Regions from separate parts of the Streptomyces sp. NPDC029014 genome, predicted to be linked through region 2. Evidence: predicted binding sites of a transcription regulator. Region 2 holds the regulator's gene; the other holds the start of a gene.

Region 1 (7,466 bases), on a different contig from region 2:
GGCGGCCGACCTCCCCGAGCTGCCGGAGCCCGCGGCGGACCTGATCACCCGCCCGGTGCACCGCTGGCGGTTCGAGTCGGTGGAGGCGGAGACCTCCGGCACCGTCGGGTCCTGAGCCCCTGCGGGGGCCCCGGGCGGTCCCGGGGCCGCGCCCCGAGGGCCACACCGCCCTGCCGGGCCCAGGCGGGGCCGGTGCGCGCGGCCGCCGGGCCGGGCGCGCCCTCCCGGCTTTCGCCGCCCGCCGCTACGGGGCGCTGACCGGCGATCCGATCAGCATCGACGGGGCGCCGGCGACCCGGGTCAGGAACACCGTCGCCGCGTTCCGCCCCTGCGGCTTGACCTTCTTGCGCAGCTCCTCCGGCTCGATGGCCGAGCCGCGCTTCTTCACGGTCAGGATGCCGACCTCGCGCTCGCGCAGCAGCGCCTTGAGCTTCTTCAGGCCGAACGGCAGCACGTCGGTGATCTCGTACGCGGTCGCGTACGGCGTCGCGCGCAGCTCGTCCGAGGTGATGTAGGCGATGGTCGGGTCGATGAGCCGGCCGCCGAGCTGCTCCGCGACCCCGGCGACGAGGTGGGCGCGGATCACGGCGCCGTCGGGCTCGTACAGCCAGCGGCCGACCGGGCCGACCTCCGGGTCGGGGAGCGGGCCGGCGGTGCGCAGGGTCCGCGGGCCGGGCAGCAGGGTCGCGCGGACGGTCCCGGGGTCGGTCCCGAACCACAGCACGGCCTCCTTCACGTCCCCGTGGTCGGAGATCCACTCGGCCTCGGCCTGCTCCGGCACCGCCTCGTGCGGGATCCCGGGGGCGATCTTGATGGCCGCACACCGCGCCGAACGGGCCGCCTGCACGGCCCAGGACAGCGGCGGCGAGTAGCCCTCCGGATCGAACACCCGGCCCCGCCCCCCGCGCCGGGCCGGGTCGAGGAACACGGCGTCGTACCCGGAGGTGTCGACTCCGGTCACGTCCGCCTCGACGACCTCGACCAGGTCCGCCAGCCCCAGCGCCTCCGCGTTGGCCCGGGCCACGGCGGCGGTCAACGGGTCGCGGTCCACCGCCAGCACCCGGATGCCGAGCCGGGCCAGCGCCAGGGCGTCCCCGCCGATCCCGCAGCACAGGTCGGCGACGCTGCGCACGCCGAGCGCCGCGAACCGCTCGGCCCGGTACGCGGCGACCGGGGCGCGCGTGGCCATCTCGGCGCCGCCGGGGGTGAAGTACATCCGGAACGCGTCCTCCCCGAACTTGGCCGCCGCGCGCTGCCGCAGCCGGGCCTGCCCGAGCGCGGCGGAGACCAGCGGCGCGGGGTGCTCGCGGCGCAGCCGGGTGGCGACGGCGAGCTCCTGGCCCGGGTCGTAGTCGCGGAGCGAGTCCAGGAGGGCGCGGCCCTCAGGGGTCAGGAGGGCGGCGAAGTCTTCGGGGGTCACCGCCTCATTGTCGGTCAGCGTGGGCCACTCGATGGAAGGTCGTCTTTCCGTTCGCGGTGTCGGCGGGGCGGAGCGCCGTGGCGGTGTCAGGATCCGCTGCTATGCAGCTAGTACGACAAAAGGAACAAAAGACGCTTCACGGTCGCCGGCGCACCGCCGGCTCGCGCGGCCGGGCCGGGGTCGTCCTCTCCGCCCTGCTCGTCGCCGCCCTGGGAACGGCCTGCAGTTCCGGGGACTCCGGTGGCACCCCGGCCCCGACCGAGAGCGGCAAGGCCGGCGCGGCGCTGGGCGCCCGCGGTGAACAGCGGGGGCCCGCCGCCCGGCAGGCCCGGCTCGTCGCGGCGAAGAAGTGGAAGCTGGCCAAGCCGCCGCTTGAGGCACCGCCGGCACCGAAGCAGAAGCCCGCGATCACCACCCGGGAAGGCTTCGAGGTGGACGGCCACGAGAACCTCCCGCCCGTCTTCACCACGGTCCCGACGAAGGACAAGGTCGTCTTCCTGACGTTCGACGACGGCGCCGAGAAGGACCCCGAGTTCCTGAAGATGATGCAGGAGCTGAGGATTCCGTACACGGCCTTCCTCAGCGACTACCTCGTCCGCGACGACTACTCCTACTTCAAGGAGATGCAGGCGGCCGGCGTCACCCTGAACAACCACTCCGTCAACCACCGCTACCTGCCCGCGCTGTCGTACGAGAAGCAGCGCGAGGAGATCTGCGGTCAGCAGGACACGATGCAGAGGATGTTCGGCAAGCGGCCGACGGCCTTCCGCCCGCCGTACGGGAACTACAACGAGGACACCCTGCGCGCAGCCAAGTCCTGTGGCGTCAAAGCGGTTCCGCTGTGGAACGCGGAGGCGTTCCCGAAGCGGATGGACTACCGTGAACCGGACCGCGACCTGCATCCCGGAGACATCATCCTCACGCATTTCCGGGGTCGCGAGGACTGGGATGGCAGCATGCCCGACCTGGTCCGCAACGTCATGAAGACCGTCACGGACAAGGGGTACGCCGTGGCCCGCCTGGAGGACTACTTGTGAGCTACGCGCGCCGGCTGGTGGCCGGGACGCTGGCGGCCGGCGCGCTCGCGCTGTCCCTGACGGGGTGCGGGAACAGCGTCGACCCCATCGAGCGGCTCGGCCGCAAGACCACCCACGAGCAGCCGAGCCCCTCGGCCTCGTCCGGGGCGGCCGCCCGGGGCACCGCGTCGCCCTCGGCCGCCGGGGACGGCGACGCCTACCGGAAGTGGGGGCTGACCGCCCCGGTGCAGTACGCGCCGAAGCCGGCGCAGAAGCCGTCCCTGCCGCCGGCCGCTCCCGGCAAGGCCCAGGTCGTGGACCGAATACCCGTGCCGGCCACGGAGAAGGTCGTCTTCCTGACCTTCGACGACGGCGCCGAGAAGGACCCCGAGTTCCTGAAGATGGCGGCCGACCTGAAGCTGCCGATCAGCATGTACCTGACCGACAACGTCGCGTCCTCGGACTACGGGCACTTCGAGAAGCTCCGGGACAACGGCTCCGGCAGCACCATCAACAACCACACCCTGACCCACCCGAACCTCCGGACCCTGCCCTTCGCGGCGCAGAAGAAGGAGATATGCGGTCAGCAGGAACGCCTGGAGAAGCGCTTCGGGGCCAAGCCCACCCGCTTCCGCCCGCCGTTCGGCAACTACAACGACGACACGCTCAAGGCGGCCGCCGAATGCGGCATCTCGCAGGTGGTCCTGTGGCGGGCGTCGATGCAGATCAACAACTTCCAGTACGCCGAGGGCTCCGGCCTCAAGCCCGGCGACATCATCCTGGCCCACTTCCGCGGCCCCTCCGAGCTCAAGGGCGCGACGGAGGTCCAGATGACCACCCGCATGCTCCAGAGCATCCAGCAACAGGGCTTCCGCATAGGCCGCCTGGAGGACTACCTCTAGTGCTGTGACCGCACCCTGTGACCGCACGGGCCCCCGGGACACGACCCGTTCGGGTGAAGGACGGGGGACGCGGGGTACGGGGCCGGTTCGCCGCGGGAGGAATGGACGCACACCCCCGCCGAACCGGGAGGCGAAGCGATGCCGATCGACACCGTCGAGCGTTTCCTGAACGCCCTGAGCCCCGAACACCGGGAGAAGGTCCGAGAGCTGCCGCCCGCCCGGCAGCAGGAGCTGGCCGACGCCTGGGAGCAGGAGTTGGCGAAGGACCACGACCTCGACACCCTGTCCGAGCTGTCGCCCCCCGCGGCCGAGGCCGAGGCGGCCAAACGGGTGATGGAGTCCGCGGCCGGCGGCTGAGACCCCCCGCGTCTGCGGCCCCCGCGGTGGCGCCCCCGCGTCTGCGGCCCCCGTAGCGGCGCCCCGCGGCCCCTCAGTCCCGCCCGGCCGCCACCACCGGGGTGATCACGGTCTCCACCGGGCCGCGGCGGTCCGCCAGGCGCTGGCGCTCCGCGCTGTCGCTGATCCGCAGCAGCAGCGCGATCATGATCCAGTTGGCCAGGAGGGACGAGCCGCCCTTCGCCAGGAACGGCAGCGCCTTGCCGGTCAGCGGGATCAGCCCGGTCACGCCCCCCGCCACCACGAACACCTGGAGCGCCAGCGCTGCCGACAGGCCGACCGCCAGCAGCTTCCCGAACGGGTCGCGGGCGCCCAGCGCCATCCGCAGCCCCCGCTGCACGAGGAGCGCGTACAGGAGCAGCACCGCCATCACTCCGGCCAGGCCCAGCTCCTCGCCCACCGTCGTCAGGATGAAGTCGCTGCGCCCGGCGAACTTGATCAGCTCCGGATGTCCGAGGCCGAGCCCCGTGCCCGAGACGCCGCCGGTGCCGAAGCTGAACAGGGCCTGCGCCGACTGGTCCGAGGTGACCCCCGGCGGCCGCTCCTGCCAGTAGTACGACAGCGGGTTCAGCCAGGCGGCCACGCGCGCCTTCACGTGCGGCTCGGTCGAGCCGACGACGAACGCGCCGGCCGCGGCCATGACCAGCCCGCACACGATCCAGCTCGTGCGCTCGGTGGCGACGTACAGCATCACCACGAAGACGCCGAAGAAGATCAGCGAGGTGCCCAGGTCCCGCTCGAAGACCAGCACCAGCATCGACAGGACCCACACGGTGGCGATGGGGGCGAGCTGGCGCATCGGCGGCAGCCTCAGCCCGAGGAACCGCCGGCCGGTCAGGGCGAGCGAGTCGCGGTGGACCACCAGGTAGCCGGCGAAGAAGACCGCGATCATGATCTTCACGAACTCGCCCGGCTGCGCGGAGAAGCCGCCGATGACGATCCAGCGCTTCGCCCCGTACGTGTCCGCGGGCGAGAAAGCCGGCGCGATCAGCAGCACCAGCGCCGCGGCCATCGTGAGGTAGATGAACCGCTGGAGCAGCCGGTGGTCCCGCAGCAGCGCCACCACCAGCAGGCAGGCCGCCACGCCGATCACCGTCCACACCAGCTGGCCGGGGGCGTTGGCCTCGGCGCCGTACCGCTCGACGTACGACTGGTCGAGCCGGTGCAGCAGCACCAGCCCGAGCCCGGTCAGCAGCATCGCCAGCGGCAGGATCAGCGGATCGGCGTACGCGGCGAACCGGCGTACGCCCAGGTGTGCCACCAGGGCCAGCAGGCCCATGCTGATCGCGAAGCCGGAGAGGTCGACCGGCAGCTCGCCGTTCAGCCCCAGGCCGGCGCTCGCGTGCCCGAGGACGGTGGTGCCGACGACGAAGACGAGCAGCAGCGCCTCGGTGCGGCGGCGGGCTCCGGCCGCCGTCGGCGGCCTCAGCCCCCGCACGTCGGTCCGATCTGGCCGTCAATGGGGCGCTTTATCTTCATATCGTCTAAGACGACGACGATCTTCCCGGGGTTCCTTCCGGTTCACCCGGGCGGCGGGGCGGAGCGGGGAAGTGCTGGTGGGGAGCCGTCGGGATCCGGCCGACCGGGCGTCCGAGGTGGCCGGATGTGCGAACCCGAGGGAGCGTATTGGCACTCCGCTTGACCGAGTGCTAATCGCCGGAATAGTCTCGCACCTGGCACTCGCCCCAGGTGAGTGCCAACACAGCGACGGGCAGGTCCGGCACCCGCGACGACGGATCCACCTGGTCGCCACCTCAGACAGTTAACCCCGTGAGATCTCCGAAGGGGGAGGTCGGATCGTGACGACCACCAGCTCCAAGGTTGCCATCAAGCCGCTTGAAGACCGCATCGTGGTCCAGCCGCTCGACGCCGAGCAGACCACGGCCTCCGGCCTGGTCATCCCGGACACCGCGAAGGAGAAGCCCCAGGAGGGCGTCGTCCTCGCCGTGGGCCCGGGCCGCTTCGAGGACGGCCAGCGTCTCCCGCTGGACGTCAACGTCGGCGACATCGTGCTGTACAGCAAGTACGGCGGCACCGAGGTGAAGTACAGCGGCGAGGAGTACCTCGTCCTCTCGGCTCGCGACGTGCTCGCGATCATCGAGAAGTAATTCACTTCTCCCAGCACTGCTTTGATCTGCGCCCCTGGTCACCCCGCTGATTGCCGGGCGGCGAGGGGCGCGGGTCGTTGAACCCCAAGTTTTCCGAGAGGGCTGAACCGCTCCCATGGCGAAGATCCTGAAGTTCGACGAGGACGCCCGTCGCGCCCTCGAGCGCGGCGTCAACAAGCTTGCCGACACGGTCAAGGTGACGATCGGCCCCAAGGGCCGCAACGTCGTCATCGACAAGAAGTTCGGCGCCCCCACCATCACCAACGACGGTGTCACCATCGCCCGCGAGGTCGAGCTGGACGACCCGTACGAGAACCTCGGCGCGCAGCTGGTGAAGGAGGTGGCGACCAAGACCAACGACATCGCGGGTGACGGCACCACCACCGCCACCGTGCTGGCCCAGGCGCTGGTCCGCGAGGGTCTGCGCAACGTCGCCGCGGGCGCCTCCCCGGCCGCCCTGAAGAAGGGCATCGACGCCGCGGTCAAGGCCGTGTCCGCCGAGCTCCTCGACACCGCCCGTCCGATCGAGGACAAGTCCGACATCGCCGCCGTGGCCGCGCTCTCCGCGCAGGACCAGCAGGTCGGCGAGCTCATCGCCGAGGCGATGGACAAGGTCGGCAAGGACGGTGTCATCACCGTCGAGGAGTCCAACGCCTTCGGCCTGGAGCTGGAGTTCACCGAGGGCATGGCCTTCGACAAGGGCTACCTGTCGCCGTACTTCGTCACGGACCAGGAGCGCATGGAGGCCGTCCTCGAGGACCCCTTCATCCTGATCCACCAGGGCAAGATCTCCGCGATCCAGGACCTGCTGCCGCTGCTGGAGAAGGTCATCCAGTCGGGTGGCTCCAAGCCGCTGCTGATCATCGCCGAGGACGTCGAGGGCGAGGCCCTCTCCACCCTCGTCGTCAACAAGATCCGCGGCACCTTCAACGCGGTCGCCGTCAAGGCGCCCGGCTTCGGTGACCGCCGCAAGGCGATGCTGCAGGACATGGCCACCCTCACCGGTGCCACCGTCATCGCCGAGGAGGTCGGCCTCAAGCTCGACCAGGCCGGCCTGGACGTCCTGGGCAGCGCGCGCCGCGTGACCATCACCAAGGACGACACCACGATCGTCGACGGTGCCGGCACCGCCGAGGACGTGCTCGGCCGCGTCAACCAGATCAAGGGCGAGATCGAGGCGACCGACTCCGACTGGGACCGCGAGAAGCTGCAGGAGCGCCTGGCGAAGCTCGCCGGCGGCGTCTGCGTCATCAAGGTCGGCGCCGCCACCGAGGTGGAGCTGAAGGAGAAGAAGCACCGTCTGGAGGACGCCATCTCCGCGACCCGCGCCGCGGTCGAGGAGGGCATCGTCTCCGGTGGTGGCTCCGCGCTGGTCCACGCCGTCAAGGTCCTGGAGGACAACCTCGGCCTGACCGGCGACGAGGGCACGGGTGTCGCGGTCGTCCGCCGCGCCGCCGTCGAGCCGCTGCGCTGGATCGCCGAGAACGCCGGCCTCGAGGGCTACGTCATCACCTCCAAGGTGGGCGAGCTGGAGAAGGGCAACGGCTTCAACGCCGCCACCGGCGAGTACGGCGACCTGGTCAAGGCCGGCGTCATCGACCCGGTCAAGGTCACCCGCTCCGCC
Region 2 (7,466 bases):
GTCCACGTACGGGTGGCCCAGCACCAGCACGTCGTCACAGGCGACGGCCGCGGCGATCCGGGACTCCTTCGAGCCGGGCACCAGGTGGTCGACCAGGACGCCCAGGCGGGCGTCCGGGCCGGGCGCGAACTCCGCGACGACGTCGGGCAGGTGGTCGACGCCCTCCAGGTACTCCACGACGACGCCCTCGATCCGCAGGTCGTCGCCCCACACCCGCTCGACCAGCTCGGCGTCGTGCCGGCCCTCCACGTAGATCCGCCCCGCCCGCGCCACCCGGGCCCGGGCCCCCGGGACCGCGATCGAGCCCGAGGCCGTGCGCCGCGGCCCCGCCGAGGTCCGGGCGGCGGGCCGGACGAGGGTGACCACGGCCCCCTCCAGCAGGAAGCCGCGGGGCTCCAGCGGGAAGACCCGCCGCTTGCCGAAGCGGTCCTCCAGGGTCACCGTGCCCGCCTCGCAGGCCACCACGGCGCCGCAGAAGTCCGTACCGGCCACCTCGACCACCAGGTCGGGATCGGCGGGCACCTCGGGCACGGCCCGGGCGCGCTTCCACGGCGGGGTCAGGTCGGGGGAGTACTCACGCATCCGGCCGCCCCTGGGGGAGCGGGTGCGCGCCCGGGTCCGTCAGACCGAACCGGGCGGCCAGTGCGTCGCGTTGCGCGCGGACGAAGGCCGCGTCGACCACGGCGCCGTGCCCCGGCACGTACAGCGCGTCCTCCCCGCCCAGCGCCAGCAGTCGGTCCACGGCCGCCGGCCACTGCTCGGGCAGCGCGTCCCGGCCCGCCTGGGGCTCGCCGGACTCCTCCACGAGGTCGCCGCAGAACACCGTCTCGCGCTCGCCCGGCACGAAGACGGCGAGGTCGTAGGGGGTGTGGCCGGGCCCCACGTTGGCCAGCAGCACCTGGACGCCGCCCAGGTCGAGCGTCCACTCGCCCGACACCAGGTGCCGCGGGGGCACCAGCAGGTCCGCGGCCTCGGCGGCCTCGGCCGCGTCCAGGCCCTGGCGCACCGCGTCCTCCCGGAGCTCTTCGCGTCCCGAGCGGAGCTCGCCGTCGAGCCCGACCGCCCCGTAGACCTCGGCCCCGGAGAAGGCCGCGCTGCCCAGGACGTGATCGAAATGTCCGTGGGTGAATGCGATATGGGTCACGTGCCGGCCCGTCAGCCGCTCGGCCTCGGCCCTCAGCGAGGCCCCCTCACGAACGCTCGAACCGGGGTCGATCATCAGGACGGAATCGTCCCCGACCACCAGTCCCACCGTGCAATCCCACACCGGAAGACGCTTGCGGCCGGTCCGCCGTGTCAAACGTTCCCAATTCGTGTCTTCCCACCGTACGTCCATACCGCGACGCTACCTGGCGGGCCACCCTTGCTAGCCGTGCACTACCCGGCCGTACACTGGCCGGGGGATCGCTGGCACTCCGACGAGGCGAGTGCCAGAAGCAGTGGACCACGACGACCCGCATCACAGCTGGAGGTGTGCGCGATGCTCAGCGAACGCAGACTCGAGGTGCTCCGCGCCATCGTCCAGGACTACGTCGGGACGGAGGAGCCGGTCGGCTCCAAGGCGCTGACCGAGCGCCACAAGCTCGGCGTCTCGCCGGCCACCGTGCGCAACGACATGGCCGTCCTGGAGGAGGAGGGCTACATCGCCCAGCCGCACACGAGTGCCGGCCGGATCCCCACGGACAAGGGCTACCGCCTCTTCGTCGACAAGCTGGCGGACGTCAAGCCGCTGTCGACGCCGGAGCGCCGGGCCATCCAGAACTTCCTCGACGGCGCCGTCGACCTCGACGACGTCATCGGCCGGACGGTGCGGCTGCTCTCGACGCTGACCCGGCAGGTCGCGATCGTGCAGTACCCGTCGCTGACCCGCTCCACGGTCCGGCACGTCGAACTGCTCGCGCTGGCGCCGGCCCGCCTGATGCTGGTGCTGATCACCGACACCGGCCGGGTCGAACAGCGGCTGGTCGACTGCCAGGCGCCGTTCGCCGAGAGCTCGCTCGCCGATCTGCGGGCGCGGCTCAACAGCAGGGTCGTCGGCCGCCGGTTCACCGATGTGCCGCGGCTCGTGCAGGACCTCCCGGAGGCCTTCGAGCCGGACGACCGGGGCACGGTCGCGACCGTGCTCCAGACGTTGCTGGAGACGCTGGCGGAGGAGGCGGAGGAGCGGCTGATGATCGGCGGTACCGCCAATCTGACGCGCTCCGGACATGATTTCCCCCTGACGATCAGGCCGGTGCTGGAGGCGCTGGAGGAGCAGGTCGTGCTCCTCAAGCTGCTCGGCGAGGCCAGTGAATCAGGCATGGCTGTACGAATCGGACATGAGAACGCTTACGAGGGACTGAACTCCACGTCCGTCGTGTCGGTCGGCTACGGTTCGGGCGGCGAGAGTGTCGCCAAACTCGGCGTGGTCGGACCGACCCGCATGGACTACCCCGGAACGATGGGAGCGGTACGCGCAGTGGCACGTTACGTCGGACAGATCCTGGCGGAGTCGTAAGTGGCCACGGACTACTACGCCGTACTCGGCGTACGCCGCGACGCATCGCAGGACGAGATCAAGAAGGCCTTCCGCCGCCTGGCGCGCGAACTCCACCCGGACGTGAATCCGGACCCGAAGACGCAGGAGCGCTTCAAGGAGATCAACGCCGCGTACGAGGTCCTCTCGGACCCGCAGAAGAAGCAGGTCTACGACCTCGGCGGGGACCCGCTGTCCTCCTCGGGCGGCGCCGGTGGCGCGGGCGGCTTCGGCGCGGGCGGCTTCGGCAACTTCTCGGACATCATGGACGCCTTCTTCGGCCAGGCGGCGCAGCGCGGACCGCGCTCGCGGACCCGTCGCGGCCAGGACGCCATGATCCGCCTCGACCTGGAGCTGGACGAGGCCGCGTTCGGTACGACCAAGGACATCCAGGTCGACACCGCCGTCGTCTGCACCACCTGCTCCGGTGAGGGCGCGGCGCCCGGCACCTCGGCGCAGACGTGTGACATGTGCCGCGGCCGCGGTGAGGTCTCGCAGGTCACCCGGTCCTTCCTGGGCCAGGTCATGACCTCGCGCCCCTGCCCCCAGTGCCAGGGCTTCGGCACCGTCGTCCCGACCCCGTGCCCCGAGTGCGCGGGCGACGGCCGGGTCCGCTCCCGCCGCAGCCTCACGGTCAAGATCCCGGCCGGCGTCGAGAACGGCACCCGGATCCAGCTCGCGGGCGAGGGCGAGGTCGGCCCCGGCGGCGGCCCCGCCGGCGACCTGTACGTCGAGATCCACGAGCTGCCGCACCCGATCTTCCAGCGGCGCGGCGACGACCTGCACTGCACGGTGACCATCCCCATGACGGCGGCGGCCCTCGGCACCAAGTGCCCGCTGGAGACGCTCGACGGCATGGAGGAGGTCGACATCCGGCCCGGCACCCAGTCCGGCCAGTCGATCCCGCTGCACGGCCGGGGCGTGACCCACCTGCGCGGCGGCGGCCGCGGCGACCTGATCGTCCACGTCGAGGTGCAGACCCCGGGCAAGCTGGACGCCCAGCAGGAGGAGCTGCTGCGCCAGCTCGCCAAGCTGCGCGGCGAGGAGCGGCCGATGGGCCAGTTCGCGCCGGGCCAGCAGGGCCTCTTCAGCCGTCTGAAGGACGCGTTCAACGGCCGCTGAGCCGCCCGCGGGAGACCGCGTGCACGACGTACGAGCCCGGTCCGGGGATACCCCGGGCCGGGCTCGGCGCTCCTGCCGGGACACCGGTCGGGCGGGGTGATGGCGGGGGCGATCGCGGAGATTCGGCGCCGTGGGCGGGACGTGGCACGATGCTGGACATGTCCTTGGCACTGAGCGGTCTCCACCGGTACCCGATCGTGCAGGCTCCCATGGCGGGCGGGGCCTCCTGTCCGCCGCTCGCCGCCGCCGTGTGCGAGGCGGGCGCCCTGGGCTTCCTCGCCGGCGGCTACAAGACCGCCGACGGCATGTACCAGGAGGTCAAACGGCTGCGCGCGCTCACCCGCCGCCCGTTCGGCGTGAACCTCTTCATGCCGCAGACCGGCCCCGTCGACCAGGCCGCCGTCGAGGCCTACCGCGGCCAACTCGCCGGCGAGGCCACCTGGTACGACGTCTCGATCGCCGAAGAGGACACCCTCGGCACCAGCGACGACGGCTACGACGCCAAGCTGGCGATCCTCCTGGAGGACCCGGTCCCGGTGGTGTCGTTCACCTACGGCTGCCCCACGGCCGCCGTCATCGCCTCCCTGCGCACGGCGGGCACGTACAGCATCGTCACCGTCACCTCGATCGACGAGGCCCGCGCCGCCCAGGCGGCGGGCGCCGACGCCGTCTGCGTCCAGGGCGTGGAGGCGGGCGGCCACCAGGGCACCCACCGCGACGACCCGCAGGCCGACGCCACGGCCGGGGTCGGCCTGCTCGCGCTGGTGGCGCAGGTGCGCGAGGCGGTGGCCCTCCCGATCATCGCGGCGGGCGGCCTGATGCGCGGCTCGCAGATCGCGGCGCTGCTGGCGGCCGGCGCGGAGGCGGCCCAGCTCGGCACGGCCTTCCTCGCCTGCCCGGAGTCCGGGGCGCACCCGCTGCACAAGAAGGCGCTGACGGACCCACTGTTCCCGCACACCGAGCTCACCAGGGCGTTCTCCGGGCGCCCGGCCCGCGGCCTGGTCAACCGTTTCATGCGGGAGCACGGCCCCTACGCCCCCGCCGCCTACCCGCAGGTCCACCACATGACCGCGGGGCTGCGCAAGGCGGCCGCCGCGGCCGGCGACCCGCAGGGCATGGCCCTGTGGGCCGGGCAGGGCCACCGGCTGGCCCGGGCGATGCCGGCCGGGGAGCTGGTGGAGGTGCTGGCGGCGGAACTGGCCGAGGCACAGAGCACGTTGAACGAGATGCAGCAGAGGAGTACGTCATGACCGCCCCCGTGTTCGTGGTCGAGGAGGTCCCCGCGGGGCCGGAGTTCGTCCTGGACGGCCCGGAGGGCCGGCACGCGGTGTCCGTGAAGCGGCTGAACCCGGGCGAGGAGGTGGTCCTCACCGACGGCCGCGGCGGCTGGGCCGAGGCCGTGGTCGAGGCGGCGGAAGGCAAGGACCGGCTGGCCGTGGTGGTGTCCGCCACGGGCCGTGAGCCCGAGCCGGAGGTCCGGATCACCGTGGTCCAGGCCCTGCCCAAGGGCGACCGCGGCGAGGTGGCCGTCGAGACGATGACCGAGACCGGGGTGGACGCGATCGTCCCCTGGCAGGCCTCGCGCTGTATCACCCAGTGGCGCGGCGACCGTGGCGCCAAGTCGCTGGCCAAGTGGCGCAACACCGCCCGCGAGGCGGGCAAGCAGTCCCGCCGGGTCCGCTTCCCCGAGGTGGCCGAGGCCATGACCACCAAGCAGGTCGCGGCCCTGCTGGCCGACGCCGACCTGGCGGTGGTGCTCCACGAGGACCGCGACCACCCGTCGGGCGCCCTGGCCACGGCCGAGCTCCCGGCCGCGGGCTCCGTCGTCCTGGTGGTCGGCCCCGAGGGCGGCGTCTCGCCCGAGGAGCTGGCCCTCTTCGCCGAGGCGGGCGCCCACCCCTTCCGCCTGGGCCCCTCGGTGCTGCGCACGTCCACGGCGGGCACCGCGGCGGCGGCGGTCCTGCTGGCTCGCACCGGCCGCTGGTCCTGAAATCCCCCGTGGGGGCGGGTCGGCGCCGGATACGATCTCCAGAATGATCCACACCGATCCGGGCCGCCCGCCCGGTTCACCACCCCACCTCACGGAAGGCGCATCGATGGCCGGCGAACCGCAGGCGGACTGCCTGTTCTGCAAGATCGTCGCGGGGCAGGTTCCGGCGACCGTGGTCCTGGAGACCGACACGGTCGTCGCCTTCCGGGACATCAACCCGCAGGCGCCCACGCACGTGCTCGTCATCCCCAAGGCGCACTACCCCGACGCGGCGTCGCTGGCCGCCGGGGCGCCGGAGCTCGCCGCCGACGTGCTGCGCGAGGCCGGGGCCATCGCCGCCCAGGAGAAGATCGACGGCCACGGCTACCGGATCGTGTTCAACACGGGCTCCGGCGCGGGCCAGACGGTCTTCCACGCGCACGCGCACGTCCTGGGCGGGCGCGGCCTGCAGTGGCCGCCGGGATAAGGCCGTGTCCGTACGAGAGTTCGTGGTGCTGGGCACCGCCAGTCAGGTGCCCACCCGCCACCGCAACCACAACGGCTACCTCCTGCGGTGGGACGGCGAGGGGATCCTCTTCGACCCGGGCGAGGGGACCCAGCGGCAGATGCTCCGCGCGGGGGTGGCCGCGCACGACATCAACCGGATCTGCGTCACCCACTTCCACGGCGACCACAGCCTCGGCCTCGCCGGGGTGATCCAGCGCATCAACCTCGACCAGGTCCCGCACCCGGTCACCGCGCACTACCCGGCCTCCGGGCAGAAGTTCTTCGACCGGCTCCGGTACGCCACCGCCTACCGGGAGACCGTCCAGCTGCGCGAGGAGCCCGTGGCGCAGGACGGAACGCTGGCCGAGGGGCCCTCGTACGTCCTCGAAGCCCGTCTCCTGTCCCACCCGGTGGAGTCCTTCGGGTATCGGCTCACCGAGCCCGACGGGCGCCGCATGCTGCCCGAACTCCTCGCCCGGCACGGGATCAAGGGCCCCGACGTGGGCCGGATCCAGCGCGAGGGCCGGCTGGACGGGGTCACGCTCGACGACGTCAGCGAGCTGCGGCCCGGCCAGAGCTTCGCCTTCGTCATGGACACCCGGCTCTGCCCCGGCGTGGAGGCCCTGGCGGAGGGCTGCGACATGCTGGTCATCGAGTCCACCTTCCTCGACGAGGATGCGCAGCTGGCCGCCGACCACGGGCACCTGACCGCCGGCCAGGCGGCCCGCGTCGCCCGCGACGGCGGAGTGCGCCACCTCGTGCTGACGCATTTCTCGCAGCGGTACGGCGACCCCTTCGAGTTCGAGCGGCAGGCCCGCGCGGCCGGCTTCGAGGGCGAACTGACCGTCGCCGCGGACCTCGCCCGGGTGCCGCTGCCCAAGCGGCGCCAGGACTGACGGGGGCGCGGGCGGGCGCCCGCGCCCCGCCTGGTGGGGCAGCGGCCCGGTGGTGACGTACGCCACACTGGGCTGTGAGTCCGGCCCGGACGGGCGGGGCCGCCGGCCTTCCGCCGGAATCCGCCGCCGGCAGAGACGACCCTTCGCGCCGATCGGGGAGTGCACCGTGACCAACCGGGACAGCAGACTCAGCCTCAGCGCCGACGTGGACCCGCTCGGTCCGCTGCGCGATCCCCAGGACCCGGGGTACGACGTCTTCCTGACCGGCACGGTCTTCCTCGACATCATCTTCACCGGCCTCGACTCCGCCCCGGTGCGCGGTACGGAGTCCTGGGCGCGCGGCATGGGCTCCAGCCCCGGCGGCGTGGCCAACATGGCCACCGCGCTCGCCCGGCTGGGTCTGCGGACCTCGCTGGCCGCGGCCTTCGGGGACGACCACTACGGCGAGTACTGCTGG

Evidence for each region. The regulator HrcA, encoded in region 2, represses chaperone genes, less so after heat shock. The targets are predictions, from matches to a motif close to TTNGCACTCNGNNNNNCNGAGTGCNAA.
Region 1: a site for HrcA is predicted at 5,361-5,387, ahead of groES (co-chaperone GroES). Genes of this name have one in related genera too.

The regions. Positions count from the first base shown of each region.
Region 1 is NZ_JBVHVT010000010.1:86,530-93,995, forward strand. It holds gene ACZ4VL_RS07955 (hypothetical protein) at 1-115, shown strand, start outside; gene ACZ4VL_RS07960 (class I SAM-dependent methyltransferase) at 245-1,420, opposite strand; gene ACZ4VL_RS07965 (polysaccharide deacetylase family protein) at 1,522-2,457, shown strand; gene ACZ4VL_RS07970 (polysaccharide deacetylase family protein) at 2,454-3,338, shown strand; gene ACZ4VL_RS07975 (hypothetical protein) at 3,477-3,695, shown strand; gene ACZ4VL_RS07980 (FtsW/RodA/SpoVE family cell cycle protein) at 3,769-5,172, opposite strand; gene groES (co-chaperone GroES) at 5,534-5,842, shown strand; gene groL (chaperonin GroEL) at 5,958-7,466, shown strand, end outside.
Region 2 is NZ_JBVHVT010000041.1:40,299-47,764, forward strand. It holds gene ACZ4VL_RS22745 (DUF3097 domain-containing protein) at 1-582, opposite strand, end outside; gene ACZ4VL_RS22750 (MBL fold metallo-hydrolase) at 575-1,336, opposite strand; gene hrcA (heat-inducible transcriptional repressor HrcA) at 1,481-2,497, shown strand; gene dnaJ (molecular chaperone DnaJ) at 2,498-3,637, shown strand; gene ACZ4VL_RS22765 (nitronate monooxygenase) at 3,796-4,887, shown strand; gene ACZ4VL_RS22770 (16S rRNA (uracil(1498)-N(3))-methyltransferase) at 4,884-5,627, shown strand; gene ACZ4VL_RS22775 (histidine triad nucleotide-binding protein) at 5,734-6,093, shown strand; gene ACZ4VL_RS22780 (ribonuclease Z) at 6,098-7,009, shown strand; gene ACZ4VL_RS22785 (carbohydrate kinase family protein) at 7,176-7,466, shown strand, end outside.